Regions from separate parts of the Streptomyces sp. NPDC091412 genome, predicted to be linked through region 2. Evidence: riboswitches for the same ligand, from Rfam matches in the RefSeq annotation. Region 2 holds a riboswitch; the other holds the start of a gene.

Region 1 (8,688 bases), on a different contig from region 2:
TCGGCCCGCCGCGACAGCACAGCACCGGCTGCTTCCCGGTCCAGCGGAGCCGCAGCCCCCGGCAGGACAGCGGTGGCGCCAGAGGACCTACCGGTGGGACACCGCGCCCTGATCCGGTCAGCGGTCCGCGTGCTGCGCGCCGCCGGGCCCGGCGGGTGTCGGCGCGGTGGGCGGGTCACGCGAGGTCGACAGGAGCACACCCGGCGGACGGCCTCCGGCGCCGGACGGGACTCCGCGCGCAGGGCTGCCCACGGCCCTCGGACCGCGAACTCGATCCACCGCGACAGCACTGGCCGCTTCCCGGTCCAGCGGAGCCGCAGCGCCCGGCAGGACAGCGGTGGCGCCAGAGGCGCCTACCGCGCGACGCCGCGCCCTGTCCGGGCGGCGCGCGGCGCGTCTCGGTCCGGCCGGTGGTCGGCGAGTCGCGCGCCGCGCCGCCGGCCGCTGGGCCCGGGGTGGGGCCGGGCCTTCGCGCGAGGCGGCGGGGGCGTGTCCCATGGGCGTCCTCCGGCGCCGGGCCGGGCTCCGCGTGCGAGCCGCCGTGACGGGCCGCGTGTGGTTCTCAGGGGGCGAAATCGATCCGGTGCAGGCGGGTCGCCGCCTCGCGGTCGAGGAGGACCGCCGAGCCGCAGCCCCTGGGCAGGGCACTCCGCTCCACCGCACGGAGCAGGGCGGCGGTGGCGCGGCGGTGACGGTGGAAGGCGTAGCGGGAGACACCGCGGCCCCGCGCGCGCTGGCCGGTCAGGGCGATGCCCGGGGCGACGTCCAGCAGGACGAGGTGCAGGGTGCCGCCGCGGCGGCGGGCGGTGCGGGCCAGCCAGGCGCGGACCCAGGGCTGCGTGCCGCAGTCGTGGACCACGAGCGCCGACCCGGAGCGCAGCGCGCGGCGCAGCCCCGCGAAGTGGGCGAGGCGGACCAGGGGGCGGTACAGGGCGTAGGGGAGGTGCGCCGCCAGGCGCGCGTCCCAGCGGTCGCGGGTGTCCTGGGAGTCGACGCGGACGCCGTGCACCGCGCGCCGCATCAGCGTGGACTTGCCGCTGCCGGGCAGGCCGGTCACCACGACCAGGTCGCGCGGGCCGAAACGCAGCACGCGCGGGCCGCCGCCGGACCGGTCCCGCAGGTCGCGCACCAAGAGGGCGGGGGCCTGGGCCGTCGCGTACAACGGGGTCCTGTGCGCCGTCATCATTCCTCCCCACGGATCGTAAAGAGAAGGTAATGTGCGGGCCCGGCGTTTCCGTGCACGTCCTGCCACAGGACGGTCACAGATGCCGCCCTGCCGCGAAACGGGCCGGGCGTGCAATGATGTGCGCGCAACTGCATATCGGCCGCTTGAATCCGCGCGGGAGAGTCCCCAGCCGTCTCGCTGGGGCGCCGAAGGAGCAAGTACCTCCCTTGAATCTCTCAGGCACCGTTACCGCGCGGGCGAGGCACATCTGAAAAGCGGGCCGCTGGCGCAGTGGCTCCACCCAAGGTGCAAGCCGTGCACCGTCCGTCCGACGGCGGTCATGGCGAACCTCTCAGGTTCCGATGACAGATGGGGAGGACATGGATCCGTCCTCGCCTGTCATGCCTGGGAGACCGCCCGATGAGCAGTACCGAACCCGACCGCCCTCGCCGCACCGCGCTCGACGCGCTGCACCGCTCGCTCGGCGCGACGATGACCGACTTCGCCGGCTGGGACATGCCGCTGCGTTACGGCTCCGAGCGCGACGAGCACATCGCCGTGCGGACGAAGGCCGGCCTCTTCGACCTGTCCCACATGGGCGAGATCACCGTCACCGGCCCGCAGGCCGTCGCGCTGCTGAACCACGCCCTGGTCGGCAACATCGCCACGGTCGGCCTCGGCCGCGCCCGCTACACCATGATCTGCCAGGCCGACGGCGGCATCCTGGACGACCTGATCGTCTACCGGCTGGGTGAGACCGAGTACCTGGTCGTCGCCAACGCCTCCAACGCCCAGGTCGTGCTCGACGCGCTGACCGAGCGGGCGGCGGGCTTCGACGCCGAGGTGCGCGACGACCGGGACAGCTACGCACTGCTCGCCGTGCAGGGCCCCGAGTCCGCCGGCGTCCTGAAGTCCCTCACCGACGCCGACCTGGAGGGCCTGAAGTACTACGCCGGGCTCCCCGGCACGGTCGCCGGCGTCCCTGCGCTGATCGCGCGTACCGGCTACACCGGTGAGGACGGCTTCGAGCTGTTCGTGGCCCCGGGCGACGCGGAGAAGCTGTGGCAGGCGCTGACCGAGGCCGGCGCGGACGCCGGGCTGGTCCCGTGCGGCCTGTCCTGCCGGGACACGCTGCGCCTGGAGGCGGGCATGCCGCTGTACGGGCACGAGCTGTCGACCTCGCTGACCCCGTTCGACGCGGGTCTCGGCCGGGTGGTCAAGTTCGAGAAGGAGGGCGACTTCGTGGGCCGCGAGGCGCTGCTGGCCGCCGCCGAGCGCGCCGCCGCCGAGCCGCCCCGGGTGCTCGTCGGCCTGGTCGCCGAGGGCCGCCGGGTCCCGCGCGCCGGGTACGCGGTCGTCGTGGGCGGTGAGGTGATCGGCGAGGTCACCTCCGGCGCCCCCTCCCCCACCCTGGGCAAGCCGATCGCCATGGCGTACGTCGACGCCGCGCACGCCGCTCCGGGCACGGCCGGTGTCGGTGTGGACATCCGGGGCAACCACGAGCCGTACGAGGTCGTGGCGCTGCCCTTCTACAAGCGGCAGAAGTGACACGGCTGTAGTCGCCACGGAGTCGACGTGAGACACGTCACCCCTGGTCACGCACGCCTTTCGCACTCCCCATTCATCACCATTGACCCGCGTACAGGAGAATTCTGGCCATGAACAACCCTCAGCATCTGCGCTACAGCAAGGAGCACGAGTGGCTGTCGCCCGTCGAGGACGGCGTGGCGACGGTCGGCATCACGGAGTTCGCGGCCAACGCGCTCGGCGATGTCGTCTACGCCCAGCTCCCGGAGGTCGGCGACACGGTGGCCGCGGGCGAGACCTGCGGTGAGCTGGAGTCGACCAAGTCGGTGTCCGACCTGTACTCCCCCGTCAGCGGTGAGGTCACCGAGTTCAACGAGGACGTGGTGAACGACCCGTCGCTGGTGAACTCCGCGCCCTTCGAGGGCGGCTGGCTGTTCAAGGTGCGCCTGGCCGAGGAGCCCGCCGACCTGCTCTCCGCCGACGAGTACGCCGCCGAGACGGCCGGCTGAGAATCGGACGCACGCACATGACTGTTCTCAACACACCCCTGCACGAGCTCGACCCGGACGTTGCCGCCGCGGTCGACGCCGAGCTGCACCGCCAGCAGTCCACGCTGGAGATGATCGCCTCCGAGAACTTCGCCCCGGTGGCGGTCATGGAGGCGCAGGGCTCGGTCCTCACCAACAAGTACGCCGAGGGCTACCCCGGCCGCCGCTACTACGGCGGCTGCGAGCACGTCGACGTGGTCGAGCAGATCGCCATCGACCGCATCAAGGAGCTGTTCGGCGCCGAGCACGCCAACGTGCAGCCGCACTCCGGCGCGCAGGCGAACGCGGCCGCGATGTTCGCGCTGCTCAAGCCCGGTGACACGATCATGGGTCTGAACCTCGCCCACGGCGGGCACCTGACCCACGGCATGAAGATCAACTTCTCCGGCAAGCTCTACGACGTCGTCGCCTACCACGTGGGCGAGGACGGCCTGGTCGACATGGCCGAGGTGGAGCGGCTGGCGAAGGAGTCCAAGCCGAAGCTGATCGTGGCCGGCTGGTCCGCGTACCCGCGGCAGCTGGACTTCGCCGCGTTCCGCCGGATCGCGGACGAGGTCGGCGCGTACCTCATGGTCGACATGGCGCACTTCGCCGGCCTGGTGGCCGCGGGCCTGCACCCGAACCCGGTGCCGCACGCCCACGTGGTCACCACCACCACCCACAAGACGCTGGGCGGCCCCCGCGGCGGCGTGATCCTGTCCACGGCCGAGCTGGCGAAGAAGATCAACTCCGCGGTGTTCCCCGGTCAGCAGGGCGGCCCGCTGGAGCACGTGATCGCCGCCAAGGCGGTGTCCTTCAAGGTCGCCGCGAGCGAGGAGTTCAAGGAGCGCCAGCGCCGTACCCTGGAGGGCGCCCGCATCCTGGCCGAGCGCCTGGTCCGGGACGACGTCCGGGCGGTCGGCGTGGACGTGCTGTCCGGCGGCACGGACGTGCACCTGGTCCTGGTCGACCTGCGTGACTCCGAGCTGGACGGTCAGCAGGCCGAGGACCGCCTCCACGAGATCGGGATCACCGTCAACCGCAACGCGATCCCGAACGACCCCCGCCCGCCGATGGTCACCTCGGGCCTCAGGATCGGCACGCCGGCCCTGGCCACCCGCGGTTTCACGACCGAGGACTTCACCGAGGTCGCGGACGTGATCGCCGAGGCGCTGAAGCCGTCCTACGACGCGGAGGCCCTCAAGGCCAGGGTGCGCACCCTGGCCGACAAGCACCCGCTGTACCCGGGTCTGAACAAGTAAGTCCCGTTCCGAGGAGTGCCGTGTGCGGGCCGGAGAACCCGGCCCGTGCGCGGCGCCCCGCCCCTGGCACCCCCAGCACCACCCCGTCTTGAGGAGTCACCGTGGCCATCTCGGTCTTCGACCTGTTCTCGATCGGCATAGGCCCGTCGAGCTCCCACACGGTCGGCCCGATGCGGGCGGCCCGCATGTTCGCCCGCCGGCTGCGCAACGAGGACCTGCTGGAGCGGGCCGCCTCGGTCCGCGCCGAGCTGTACGGGTCCCTCGGCGCGACGGGCCACGGCCACGGCACGCCGAAGGCGGTGCTGCTCGGCCTGGAGGGCGCCTCCCCGCGCACGGTGGACGTGGAGACGGCCGACGAGCGGGTCGAGACGATCAGGACCTCCGGCCGGCTGAGCCTGCTCGGCGAGCACGAGATCGCGTTCTCCTACGACGACGACATGGTCCTGCACCGCCGCAAGGCGCTCCCCTACCATGCCAACGGCATGACCCTGTGGGCGTACGACGCCTCCGGCGCCGAGCTGCTGGCCAAGACGTACTACTCGGTGGGCGGCGGCTTCGTCGTGGACGAGGAGGCGGTGGGCGCCGACCGCATCAAGCTCGACGACACGGTGCTGAAGTACCCCTTCCGCTCGGGCGACGAGCTGCTGCGCCTGACGAAGGAGACGGGCCTGTCGATCTCCTCCCTGATGCTGGAGAACGAGCGGGCCTGGCGCACCGAGGAGGAGATCCGCGAGGGCCTGCTGGAGATCTGGCGGGTGATGCAGGTGTGCGTGCGGCGCGGCCTGTCCCGCGAGGGCATCCTGCCGGGCGGTCTGAAGGTGCGCCGCCGCGCGGCCGTCACCGCCCGCCAGCTGCGCGCCGAGGGCGACGCGACGGCCCGCGCGATGGAGTGGATCACCCTCTACGCGATGGCGGTGAACGAGGAGAACGCGGCCGGCGGGCGGGTGGTCACCGCCCCGACCAACGGCGCGGCCGGCATCATCCCGGCCGTCCTGCACTACTACATCAACTTCATCCCCGGCGCGGACGAGGACGGCGTGGTCCGCTTCCTGCTCGCCGCCGGCGCGATCGGCATGCTCTTCAAGGAGAACGCCTCCATCTCCGGCGCCGAGGTCGGCTGCCAGGGCGAGGTCGGCTCCGCCTGCTCGATGGCGGCGGGCGCCCTCGCCGAGGTCCTGGGCGGCACGCCCGAGCAGGTCGAGAACGCCGCCGAGATCGGCATGGAGCACAACCTCGGCCTCACCTGCGACCCCGTGGGCGGCCTGGTCCAGATCCCCTGCATCGAACGCAACGGCATGGCCGCGGTCAAGGCCGTCACCGCCGCCCGTATGGCCATGCGGGGCGACGGCTCCCACAAGGTCTCCCTCGACAAGGTCATCAAGACCATGAAGGAGACCGGCGCGGACATGTCGGTGAAGTACAAGGAGACGGCCCGCGGCGGGCTCGCGGTGAACATCATCGAGTGCTGACGAGGTCCGGCCCGTGCCGCCGCGCGGGCCGCTACCTCCTGGCGATCAGCCAGACGGCCAGCGCGATCACCGCAAGCGCCACGAGCGAGGCGGCGACGATCTTGCCGGTGCTGTACGGGCGCTCGCCGACCACCTCGCCGGTGCGGGCGTTCACCGTGACCTGCCAGGTCCGCCCGGCGTGGAGGTAGGTGAGGAACCACACCGGGAGCAGCATCAGCTTGAAGGTGACGTCGGAGTAGCGGGTGTCGACCGATTCGACCCGCTGCTCGTCGCCCCCGATGTCCCTGCGGCAGTCGCCCTCGATGACCTCGGCCATCCGCTGCTTGGCCGTCTCCAGGCCGGCCTCGGGCTCGATGTCGTAGCGCACCGTCTGGAAGCCCGCCAGGTACTCCTCCTGGTAGGGCCTGGCCTCCTCCAGCGGCCAGGGCGTGAGCTTGTCCAGCTGCTTGGCGGTGACGTGGCCGGTGCCCGGCACCAGGACGTCGTCGAAGTCCCGGGAGACCGTTCCGGAGGCCGGGTACCAGCGGGTGTGCCGCACCTGCTCGGTCACGGTGCGGGTCTCGCCGTTCTCGGTGACGGTGCGCGTCACGGTCTCGTAGTAGTACTCACCGCGCCGGCCCCGGTAGCTGGAGTCGGTGGCCGCGTCGTACGTCCAGTGCGGCAGGTAGCTGCCCTTGAAGGACTCCGCCTCGGTGACCTTCTTCAGGTCCTTGGGGGCGAACCAGCGGGAGGACGTCCACGCGCGCAGCGCGTCCCGGGCCGCGTCCCGGTCCAGCCCGAAGGGGACGACGGCCTCGGGGACGACCCGCTCGGTGGCGTTGGCGTCGGCCACCAGGGGCGTGGCGCAGAACTGGCACCGCACGGAGAGCGTGTTGCTCTCCGTGCGGGCCCCGCAGCCCGGGCAGACGAAGGTGTTCACGGAGCCGGGCCCGGCCTGCGGTTTGGCGGGGAGGGCCGCCAGTTCCTGGATCGGATGCTCCCGCACCGCCCGCGGGACGGGCACGATGGCCTGCTGGTGCCGACAGTAGGGGCAGCGCAGCGCGTCGGTCCCCGGGGCGTACTCCACGGTGGCGCCGCAGGCCTCGCACGGGTACGAGCGGGCGGAGGCGGCGGTGGCCTGGTCCTCGGTCATGGTGGTCGTCCCCGCCCGCTCAGGCCTGGGGCGGCAGCGGCGGCGGGACGCTGCCGAAGAGCCGTTCGACCTCCGGGACCTGTTCGGCGGGGAGCCAGCCGGACATGCCGTTCTGCCAGACCAGGGTGGTCCGGGTGAGGGTGCCGGCGCCGATCAGGCCGGTCAGCGCGGCACTGTCGTACGGGCCCTGCTGGGCGCCGCCGACGCCGATGAACCACTGCTGCTGGGGCAGCGGCGGCGGGGTGGCGGCGGGCGCGGGGGCCGCGGCGGCGGGGGGCTGCTGCGGGGTGAGACCCTCCGCCATGCGCCGGCCGAGGGCCATGCCGACACCCAGTCCGACGCCCTCGCCCGCGGCGCCGGGGTTGCGCGCGGCGTCGCCGATCGCGTCGGCCGCCTGGAGCTGGGTGTACTGGTCGAGGTTGCCCACGATCCCCATCCGGGAGCGGGCGTCGACGGCGGCCTCGACCTCGGGCGGCAGCGAGATGTTCTCGATGATGAACTTGGGGACGGCGATGCCGACCGGGGCCAGCTCCTCGGTGAGGGCGCCCGCCAGCCTGGCGCCGAGCCCGTCCTGCCGGGTGGCCAGGTCCAGCATCGGCACCCCGGCCGTGGCCAGGGCGGTGGCCAGCCGGCCGACGATCAGCTGCCGCAGGTACTCCTGCACCTCCTCGGTGCGGAACTGCGGGTCGGTGCCGGCCAGTTCGCGCAGCAGCGCGGCCGCGTCCACGACACGGGCGGCGAAGGCGCCGAAGGCCCGCAGCCGGACCATGCCGAACTCGGGGTCGCGGACGATGACGGGGTTCTGGGTGCCCCACTTGAGGTCGGTGAACTGGCGGGTCGTGACGAAGTAGACCTCGGCCTTGAAGGGCGAGTGGAAGCCGTACTTCCAGCCCTTCAGGGTGGACAGCACCGGCAGGTTCTGCGTCTCCAGGGTGTAGGTGCCGGGCGTGAAGACGTCCGCGATCTGCCCCTCGTTGACGAAGACCGCCGTCTGCGACTCGCGGACGACGAGCTTGGCGCCCATCTTGATCTCGTTCTCGTAGCGCGGGAAGCGCCAGACGATGGTGTCGCGGCTGTCGTCGGTCCACTCGACGATGTCGATGAACTCACCACGTATACGGTCCATCAGCCCCATGGCCCGTCCCCCGTTTCCTCTGCGTACGGCTCACTCCGCGACCGCACGATAGCAATCGCCGCCGGTCCGGGGATCCGGCCCTCGTGCGAACCTGTTCCCCCGGGGGCTACCGCACGGTAACCGTCGTTCCCTACGCTTCCGCTCAACTCAACTACGAACAAAGGGAGTTGGCCATGCGTGGGACGAGAGGACTGGCAGCCTTACTGGGTGCCGTCGCGCTGCTGACGGCGGTTCCCGGCAACGCCCGTGCGGCGGAGCCGACGTTCTCGGGGACGACGGCGATCGGTACGCACAACGCGTACGAGAAGGCCAAGTACACCTACTTCGCGCAGGCGCTGGACTCCGGCGCCTCGCTGCTCGAAATCGACGTCTACACCGACCCGTTGACCCGGCGCTGGCGGGTCAGCCACAGCAATCCGCTGGGCAACGACAACAACTGCGAGGCCGCGAAGACCCCCGGCGAGCTGTACG
Region 2 (8,688 bases):
CGCACATGCAAGCCGTGCGTCACACATCGCCAGCTCATGCAATGCAACAGGGCCCTTACACCTGGCAATTGCGGCAGTATGATCGCGGCACGACCATATGAGCGGTCGTGGCAGGGCGCGACAGCTTGTTCCGTGCAGAGCCAGAGGAGTAGAACCGTGATGACCCGTTCCACGCGACGGACCAGGATGCTGAAGTCGGGAGTTGCGGGGGCCGCGGCGTTGCTGGCTCTCAGCGCCTGCTCCTCCTCGTCCTCCGACGGTTCGTCCTCGGCCGGGTCCGGCACGTCGGCGTCCGCCGCGCCGAAGCTGTCCGGCACCGTGACCGTCTTCGCCGCCGCCTCGCTGAAGGAGAGCTTCACCACGCTCGGCAAGCAGTTCGAGCAGCAGCACCCGGGCACCAAGGTCACCTTCAACTTCGGCGGCAGCGACAGCCTCGCCGCGAGCATCACCTCCGGTGCGCCCGCCGATGTGTTCGCCGCCGCCAGCACCAAGACCATGGCGATCGTGACCGACAAGAAGGACGCGGCCGGCACCCCGGTCACCTTCGTCCGCAACCAGCTCGAGATCGCCACCGCGCCGGGCAACCCGGACAAGATCTCCTCGCTGAAGGACCTCACCGGGTCCGGCCTGAAGGTCGTCCTGTGCGACAAGACCGTGCCCTGCGGCGCCGCCGCCCAGAAGGTGCTGGACGCGAGCCGGCTCAAGCTGACCCCGGTCTCCTACGAGCAGGACGTCAAGAGCGCCCTGACCAAGGTCGAGCTGAAGGAGGCCGACGCGGCCCTCGTCTACAAGACCGATGTGAAGGCCGCCGCCGGCAGGGTCCAGGGCGTGGAGTTCCCCGAGTCGGCCGGGGCCGTCAACGACTACCCGATCACCCTGCTCAAGAACGCGCCCAACGCCACCGCGGCCAGGGCGTTCGTCGAGCTGGTGACGTCGACCGAGGGCCAGGAGGTCCTGACCGGGTCCGGGTTCCTGAAGCCGTGACCGGGACCGACGAGGCCCGCGCCGTGACCCGGAAGAACGGGTCGCGGCGCGGCCGCGCGCTCGGCGGGGCGCCGCTGCCCCTGCTGGTCCCCGCGCTGGTCGGCCTGGCCTTCCTGCTGCTGCCGCTGATCGCGCTGCTGATCCGGGCTCCCTGGCGCAGCCTGCCGGACCAGCTGACCAGCGCCGAGGTGTGGCAGGCGCTCCAATTGTCCCTGGTCAGCGCCACCGCCGCCACCGCCGTCAGCCTGGTGCTCGGCGTCCCGCTGGCCTGGCTGCTGGCCCGTACGGACTTCCCCGGACGTGGATTCGTCCGGGCGCTGGTCACGCTGCCGCTCGTGCTTCCCCCGGTCGTGGGCGGTGTGGCCCTGCTGCTGGCCCTGGGGCGCAACGGTGTCGTCGGGCAGTGGCTGGACTCCTGGTTCGGAATCACGCTGCCGTTCACCACGGCCGGGGTGGTGGTCGCGGAGGCGTTCGTGGCCATGCCGTTCCTCGTGATCAGCGTCGAGGGCACGCTGCGGGCGGCCGACCCGCGCTACGAGGAGGCGGCCACCACGCTGGGCGCCTCCCGCTTCACCGCGTTCCGCCGGGTCACGCTGCCGCTGATCGCGCCGGGCATCGCCGCGGGCGCCGTGCTCGCCTGGGCGCGCGCGCTCGGCGAGTTCGGCGCGACGATCACCTTCGCCGGCAACTTCCCCGGCCGTACGCAGACCATGCCGCTGGCCGTCTACCTGGCCCTGCAGAACGACCCGGCGGCGGCGATCGCCCTGAGCCTGGTGCTGCTCGCGGTGTCGATCGCCGTACTGGCGGGTCTGCGGGACCGTTGGATGACGGCCTCCTGATGAATCCGCCGCCGATCCCGACCCGCCCCGTATCCAGGACGTTCATCTCATGACCGACATCGAACGGACCACCGCCGGCGTACGTGCCGAGGACGTGCCCGGGGAGGGCCTGGACGCCCGCCTCGTCGTCGACCGCGACGGCTTCCGCCTCGACGTCGCGCTCACCGCCGCCCCCGGCGACGTGGTGGCGCTGCTCGGCCCGAACGGCGCCGGGAAGACCACGGCTCTGCGCGCGCTGGCGGGCCTGGTCCCGCTCAACGGCGGCCATCTGCGCCTGGACGGCGCCGCGCTGGACCGCACACCGCCCGAGGCACGCCCGGTCGGCGTGGTCTTCCAGGACTACCTGCTGTTCCCGCACCTTTCGGCCCTGGACAACGTGGCGTTCGGGCCGCGCTGCCGGGGCGCGTCGAAGACCGAGGCCCGGGCGCAGGCCGCCCGGTGGCTGGACCGGATGGGGCTGGCGGACCACACGGGCGCCAAGCCCCGCCGTCTCTCCGGCGGCCAGGCGCAGCGCGTGGCCCTGGCCCGCGCCCTGGCCACCGGGCCCCGGCTGCTGCTGCTCGACGAACCGCTCGCCGCGCTCGACGCCCGCACCCGGCTGGAGGTCCGCGCCCAGCTGCGCCGGCACCTCGCCGAGTTCGAGGCCGTCGCCGTCCTGGTCACCCATGACCCGCTGGACGCGATGGTGCTGGCCGACCGGCTGGTCGTCGTCGAGCACGGCCGTGTCGTCCAGGAGGGCACACCGCCGGAGATCGCCCGCCATCCGCGCACCGACTACGTCGCACAGCTCGTGGGCCTGAACCTCTACCGCGGGGAGGCCGAGGGCCACACCGTCCACCTCGCGGCCGGTCCCGCCGTCACCACCACCGAGGACCTGACGGGAGCGGTCTTCGTGGCCTTCCCGCCGAGTGCGGTCACTCTCCACCGGGACCGCCCCTCGGGCTCCAGCGCGCGCAACCTGTGGCGCTGCGAGGTCGCCGGCCTGGAGACCCACGGCGACCAGATCCGTGCCGACCTGACCGGCGGGCTCGCCCTCACCGCGGACCTGACCACGGTCGCGGCCGCCGAGCTGGACCTGCACCCGGGCGCGGCGGTCTGGGCGACCGTCAAGGCGACGCAGACCCACGCCTACCCGGCCTGAGGCACCGGCCGCCCTACGGTGGGTGATCACCACATCCCCCACCCACCGCGAGGCACGCCCATGAGCCTGAGCATGCGCAACCAGTTGCCCGGCACGGTCACCACCGTCACCCCCGGTGAGGCGATGGCCCTCGTTCACGTGCGACTGGACGGAGGCGGACAGCTCACGTCCGCGATCACCAGGGACGCCGTCGAGGACCTGCGTCTGACCGAGGGCAGCGCCGTCCGCGCCCTGGTGAAGTCGACGGAGGTGTCCCTGGCCACCGGGCCGGTCGAGGGCCTGTCGATCCGCAACCGGCTGCCGGGCACCGTCACGGCGATCGCCCTCGGCGCGGCCATGGCGTCCGTCCGGGTCGAGGTGGAGGGCGGCGAGCTGACCGCCGCGATCACCAGGGACGCCGCCACGGAACTCGGCCTGGCGGCGGGCACACACGTCACCGCCCTGATCAAGTCGACCGAGGTCGCCCTGGCCACCGTATGACACGACTGGGGCCTTTCGTTCGGATCAGCCGGGCATGATCCGAACGAAAGACAACCCAGGGCTCCCGCCCGGGTCGGACGGGAGCCCGCGAGCCGCTCGATCAGTCCTCGTACGCGTCCAGCGGCGGGCAGGAGCAGACGAGGTTGCGGTCGCCGAAGGCCTGGTCGATGCGGCGCACCGGCGGCCAGTACTTGTCGGCCATCGAGACCCCGGCCGGGAAGACGGCCTCCTCACGGGTGTAGCCGTGCTGCCACTCCCCGCCGAGCGCGGCGGCGGTGTGCGGGGCGCCGTACAGCGGGTTGTCGTCCGCGGACCACTGGCCGGAGCCGACCTTCTCGATCTCGGCGCGGATCGCGATCAGCGCATCGCAGAACCGGTCCAGCTCGGCCAGGTCCTCGGACTCGGTCGGCTCGATCATCAGCGTGCCGGCCACCGGGAACGACATCGTCGGCGCGTGGAAGCCGTAGTCGATCAGCCGCTTGGCCACGTCGTCCACGGTCACCCCGGTCGCCTTGGTCAGCGGGCGCAGGTCGATGATGCACTCGTGGGCGACCAGGCCGCCGGGACCGGTGTAGAGCACCGGGTAGTGCGGCTCGAGGCGCTTGGCGACGTAGTTGGCGCTGAGCACGGCGACCTGCGTGGCCCGCTTGAGGCCCTCGCCGCCCATCAGGCGGACGTAGGCCCAGGAGATCGGCAGGATGCCGGCCGAGCCCCACGGCGCGGCCGAGATCGGGCCGACTCCGGTCTCCGGGCCGGCGTCGGGCTGGAGCGGGTGGTTGGGCAGGTACGGCGCCAGGTGGGCGCGCACACCGACCGGGCCGACGCCGGGACCGCCGCCGCCGTGCGGGATGCAGAACGTCTTGTGCAGGTTCAGGTGGGAGACGTCGCCGCCGAAGTGACCCGGCTTGGCGAGGCCCACCAGGGCGTTGAGGTTGGCGCCGTCGACGTACACCTGGCCGCCGGCCTCGTGGACCTGCGCGCAGATGTCGGCGACGTGCTCCTCGAACACACCGTGCGTGGACGGGTAGGTGATCATCAGCACGGCCAGCTGCTCGCGGTACTGCTCGATCTTCGCCCGCAGGTCCTCGACGTCGACCTCGCCGTCCTCGGCGGTCTTGACGACGACGACCTTCATGCCGGCCATCACGGCGCTGGCGGCGTTGGTGCCGTGCGCGGAGGACGGGATGAGGCAGATGGTGCGCTGCTCGTCGCCGTTGGCACGGTGGTAGCCGCGCACGGCGAGCAGACCGGCCAGCTCGCCCTGGGAACCGGCGTTCGGCTGAAGGGAGACCTTGTCGTAGCCGGTGACCTCGGCGAGACGTTCCTCCAGCTCGCGGATGAGGGTGAGGTAGCCCTGCGCCTGCTCGGCGGGCACGAAGGGGTGCATCTGCCCGAACTCCGGCCAGGTGACCGGCTCCATCTCGGTCGTCGCGTTGAGCTTCATGGTGCACGAGCCCAGCGGGATCATGCCGCGGTCGAGCGCGTAGTCGCGGTCGGCCAGCCGGCGCAGGTAGCGCAGCATCGCGGTCTCGGACCGGTACTGGTGGAAGACGGGGTGGGTGAGGTAGGCGTCGTCGCGCAGCAGCGCCTCGGGCAGCGCGTCCTCGGCGGCCGCGTCCAGCGCCTCGATGTCGCCCCCGACGCCGAAGGCGGCCCACACGGCGCGCAGCCGGTCCCGGGTGGTCGTCTCGTCGCAGGCGAGCGAGACGTGGTCGGCGTCGACCAGGCGCAGGTTCACGCCGCCCTCGCGGGCCGCGGCGACGACCTCGGCGGCACGCCCCTCCGCCTTGACGGTCAGCGTGTCGAAGTACGCGCCGTGCACGACCTCGAAGCCACCGGCCTCGAGGCCCTCGGCGAGGACCGTGGCGTAGCGGTGGGTGCGCAGCGCGATGTCCCGCAGGCCCTCGGGGCCGTGGTAGACCGCGTACATGCCGGCCATGACGGCGAGCAGCACCTGGGCGGTGCAGATGTTGCTGGTGGCCTTCTCGCGGCGGATGTGCTGCTCACGGGTCTGCAGGGCGAGGCGGTATGCCTTGTTGCCGTCGGCGTCGACGGAGACACCGACGAGGCGGCCGGGCAGGCTGCGCGCGAACTTCTCGTGCACCGCCATGTAGCCGGCGTGCGGGCCGCCGAAGCCCATCGGCACGCCGAAGCGTTGGGTGGTGCCGACGGCGATGTCCGCGCCCAGCTCGCCGGGCGACTTCAGCAGGGTGAGCGCGAGCAGGTCGGCGGCGACGGTGACCAGGGCGCCCAGCTCGTGCGCCTGGTCGATGACGGGCTTGAGGTCGCGCACGGCGCCGGAGGCGCCCGGGTACTGCAGGAGCACACCGTTGATCTCGCGCTCGGCGATCTCGGCGGGAATGCCCGCGCCGAGGTCGGCGACGACGACCTCGACGCCGGTCGGCTCGGCGCGGGTCTCGATGACCGCGATGGTCTGCGGCAGCGCGTCCGCGTCGACCAGGAACAGGCCCTTCTTGTTCTTGCCCATGCGCCGGGACAGCGCCATGGCCTCGGCGGCGGCGGTGCCCTCGTCGAGCAGCGACGCGCCGGAGGTCGGCAGACCGGTCAGTTCGGCGACCACGGTCTGGAAGTTCAGCAGCGCCTCCAGCCGACCCTGGGAGATCTCCGGCTGGTAGGGGGTGTAGGCGGTGTACCAGGCCGGGTTCTCCATGACGTTGCGCAGGATGACCGGCGGGGTGAAGGTCCCGTAGTAGCCGAGTCCGATCATCGAGCCGAGGACCTGGTTGCGGTCGGCGAGAGAGCGCAGCTCGGCCAGCACCTCGGCCTCGGTGCGGGCGCCGGGCAGGTCGAGCGCGTCGGCGTTCTTGATCACATCGGGCACCGCGGCGGCGGTGAGCTCGTCGAGCGAGCCGTAGCCGACCTGCGCGAGCATCTTGGCCCGCGCCTCCTGGTCGGGCCCGATGTGGCGCTGTTCGAAGGGGATGCCCTGTTCGAGCTCGGAGAGCGGAATGCGCTGGGCGGTCATTGCGGAGGCCTCCTGGTCTGACACGACCTTCGAGGGACACCACGGCACAGGTGCCCCGACGGCCTCCCCCTCTGTCATCTCAACCTGAGAGTTTCACCGGGCCGCCCGAGGGCTCCCGGTTTTCACCGTCGGTGAGAGCGGAAGCCGTCGACACCCGCTCTGCTTTCCAGAGTGACCTCGTCCGTGCGGTACGTGGGCCTGAGAGATTCCGGGGAGGATTTGCTCCTTCGGCGCCCCCGGTGGTGCCGGAGGGCTCTCCCGCACGGGGTCAGCAGCCGTAGCCAGCCTACCAGCGGGGCAGCCGCACGGGTCTTCGAGTGGCCGCCATACTGAATGTGCTCTTTTGTAGTGGTTACGGATGAGTTGCGACCACGTGGAGGGACAGTGCAGACGGAGATCGATCCGCGCAACCTGATCGGCCGCAAGGCGTTCGACCGCAGCGGCCACAAGATCGGCACGGTGGACGAGGTCTACCTCGACGACGCGACCGGTGTGCCGGAGTGGGCGGCCATACGCACCGGCTTGTTCTCCCGGGACGCCTTCGTCCCCCTGGAACCCAGCGAACTGGTCGAGGGCGCCCTGCACGTCCCCTTCGACCGCGCACTGATCAAGGAGGCCCCCGACTTCGGCGTGGGCCGCCATCTGTCCCCCGAGCAGGAACTGCAGCTCTACCACCACTACGGCCTCGACGTCGCCCCTCCACCGACCGTTCCGGACCACCATTTCGGCAAGCTGGCAGGCTCCGGCTCGGGTCCGGACGAAAGCTGAGCGGGAGGAACCGGCGGAACCGGAGGAGTCAGAGGAAGGGGTTCGGCCGGTTCCAGGTCCGGGTCGTCCATGAGGAAGGTGCGAACCCGGCCCGGCGCGGACTCAGGAGTCTCGAAGCGCACGGTGACGCGGCCGAGGCCACTGCCCTGTACCCATCCGTGACCGTACTCGGCATGCCGTACGTCGTGGCCCGACGGCCACCGCCGCTCGGTGGGTGCCGGCTGCCGCTCGGCGGGTTCCTCCGGGCGCTCCTCGGCCGGGCCCTCCGCCCGCGCGCCCGCGGCCTGCGCGAACAGGTCCTCCTGGGTGTAGTCGGCGAGCCCGGACACGCCCACGCCGAGCAGCCGTACGCCGCCCGTGGTGTCCACGGAGTCCAGCAGCCGGGCGGCCGCCTCCCGTATCACCGCGGGGTCGTCGGTGGGCCCGCGCAGGGTCTCGGAGCGGGTCAGGGTGGAGAAGTCGTAGCGGCGCACCTTCAGCACGATGGTGCGCCCCGACAGACCGGCCCCGCGCAGCCGCCCCACGCACCGGTCGGCGAGCCGCTGCACCTCCAGGGCCACCCGGACGCGGTCGTGGATGTCCACGTCGTAGGTGTCCTCGACGGACACCGACTTCGTCTCGCGCTCGGCGACGACGGGACGGTCGTCCTGGGCCAGCGCCATCGCGTACAGCGCCTGCCCGTGCGCCTTGCCGAGCAGCCGTACGAGTTCGTCCTCGCCGGCCTCGGCGATCTCCTCGACGGTGTGGATCCCGGCCCGCCGCAGGTGGTCGCCCGTGGCCGGGCCCACGCCCGGCAGGGTCCGCACGGACAGCGGACCGAGCAGGGCCCGCTCGGTGCCGGGCTCGATGAGCACCAGGCCGTCGGGCTTGGCCTGCTCGGAGCCGATCTTGGCGAGCATCTTGGAGGCGGCCAGCCCCACGGACCCCGTGAGTCCCGTGACGGCCCGGATGTCGGCACGCAGCCTCGCCCCCGCCAGCCGCGCTGATTCCGCGTCCCAGGCGGCTCCCCCGGTCTCCAGGTCCACGAACGCCTCGTCCAGGCTCAGCGGCTCCACCAGCGGCGACAGCGCCCGCAGCAGGCCCATCACCCGCTCGCTGATCGAGCGGTAGAAGGCGAAGCGCGGCACGAGGTACGCGGCGTTCGGCGCCAGCCGCCGCGCCTGGGCCATCGGCATCGCGGAGTGGACGCCGAAGACGCGCGCCTCGTACGACGCCGTGGCCACCACGCCGCGCGGTCCCAGCCCGCCCACGACCACGGCCTTGCCGCGCAGGCTCGGCTTGGACGCCTGCTCCGCGGAGGCGAAGAAGGCATCCATGTCGAGATGGAGGATCGTGGGTGCGGTTCTCACATCTACGATGCTGCACCACGCCACTGACAACGCCCCGGTTCCGGCGGCACCCGTACGGGCTCTCGAAGCCGGTCCGGGGGCCGAGCGGGCTGATCGGGCCCATGCCGGCCGGGCCGGTGGCCGAAACGACCGGAGCCGGCC

Evidence for each region. Region 2 has a riboswitch for glycine ahead of gcvP (aminomethyl-transferring glycine dehydrogenase). Riboswitches for the same ligand answer to the same signal wherever they lie in the genome.
Region 1: another riboswitch for glycine. It lies ahead of gcvT (glycine cleavage system aminomethyltransferase GcvT); the one in region 2 lies ahead of gcvP (aminomethyl-transferring glycine dehydrogenase).

What each region holds. Positions count from the first base shown of each region.
Region 1 covers NZ_JBIVTV010000002.1:700,019-708,706, reverse strand. Annotated here, with positions in the region: gene ACIQMV_RS07300 (AAA family ATPase) at 563-1,183, opposite strand; glycine riboswitch at 1,331-1,427, shown strand; gene gcvT (glycine cleavage system aminomethyltransferase GcvT) at 1,586-2,713, shown strand; gene gcvH (glycine cleavage system protein GcvH) at 2,824-3,201, shown strand; gene glyA (serine hydroxymethyltransferase) at 3,219-4,481, shown strand; gene ACIQMV_RS07280 (L-serine ammonia-lyase) at 4,583-5,950, shown strand; gene ACIQMV_RS07275 (hypothetical protein) at 5,982-7,082, opposite strand; gene ACIQMV_RS07270 (SPFH domain-containing protein) at 7,102-8,208, opposite strand; gene ACIQMV_RS07265 (phosphatidylinositol-specific phospholipase C domain-containing protein) at 8,391-8,688, shown strand, end outside.
Region 2 covers NZ_JBIVTV010000012.1:218,215-226,902, forward strand. Annotated here, with positions in the region: gene modA (molybdate ABC transporter substrate-binding protein) at 160-984, shown strand; gene modB (molybdate ABC transporter permease subunit) at 981-1,823, shown strand; gene ACIQMV_RS26580 (ABC transporter ATP-binding protein) at 1,873-2,964, shown strand; gene ACIQMV_RS26585 (molybdopterin-binding protein) at 3,025-3,444, shown strand; gene gcvP (aminomethyl-transferring glycine dehydrogenase) at 3,545-6,430, opposite strand; glycine riboswitch at 6,607-6,701, opposite strand; gene ACIQMV_RS26595 (PRC-barrel domain-containing protein) at 6,815-7,198, shown strand; gene ACIQMV_RS26600 (DNA polymerase IV) at 7,108-8,547, opposite strand.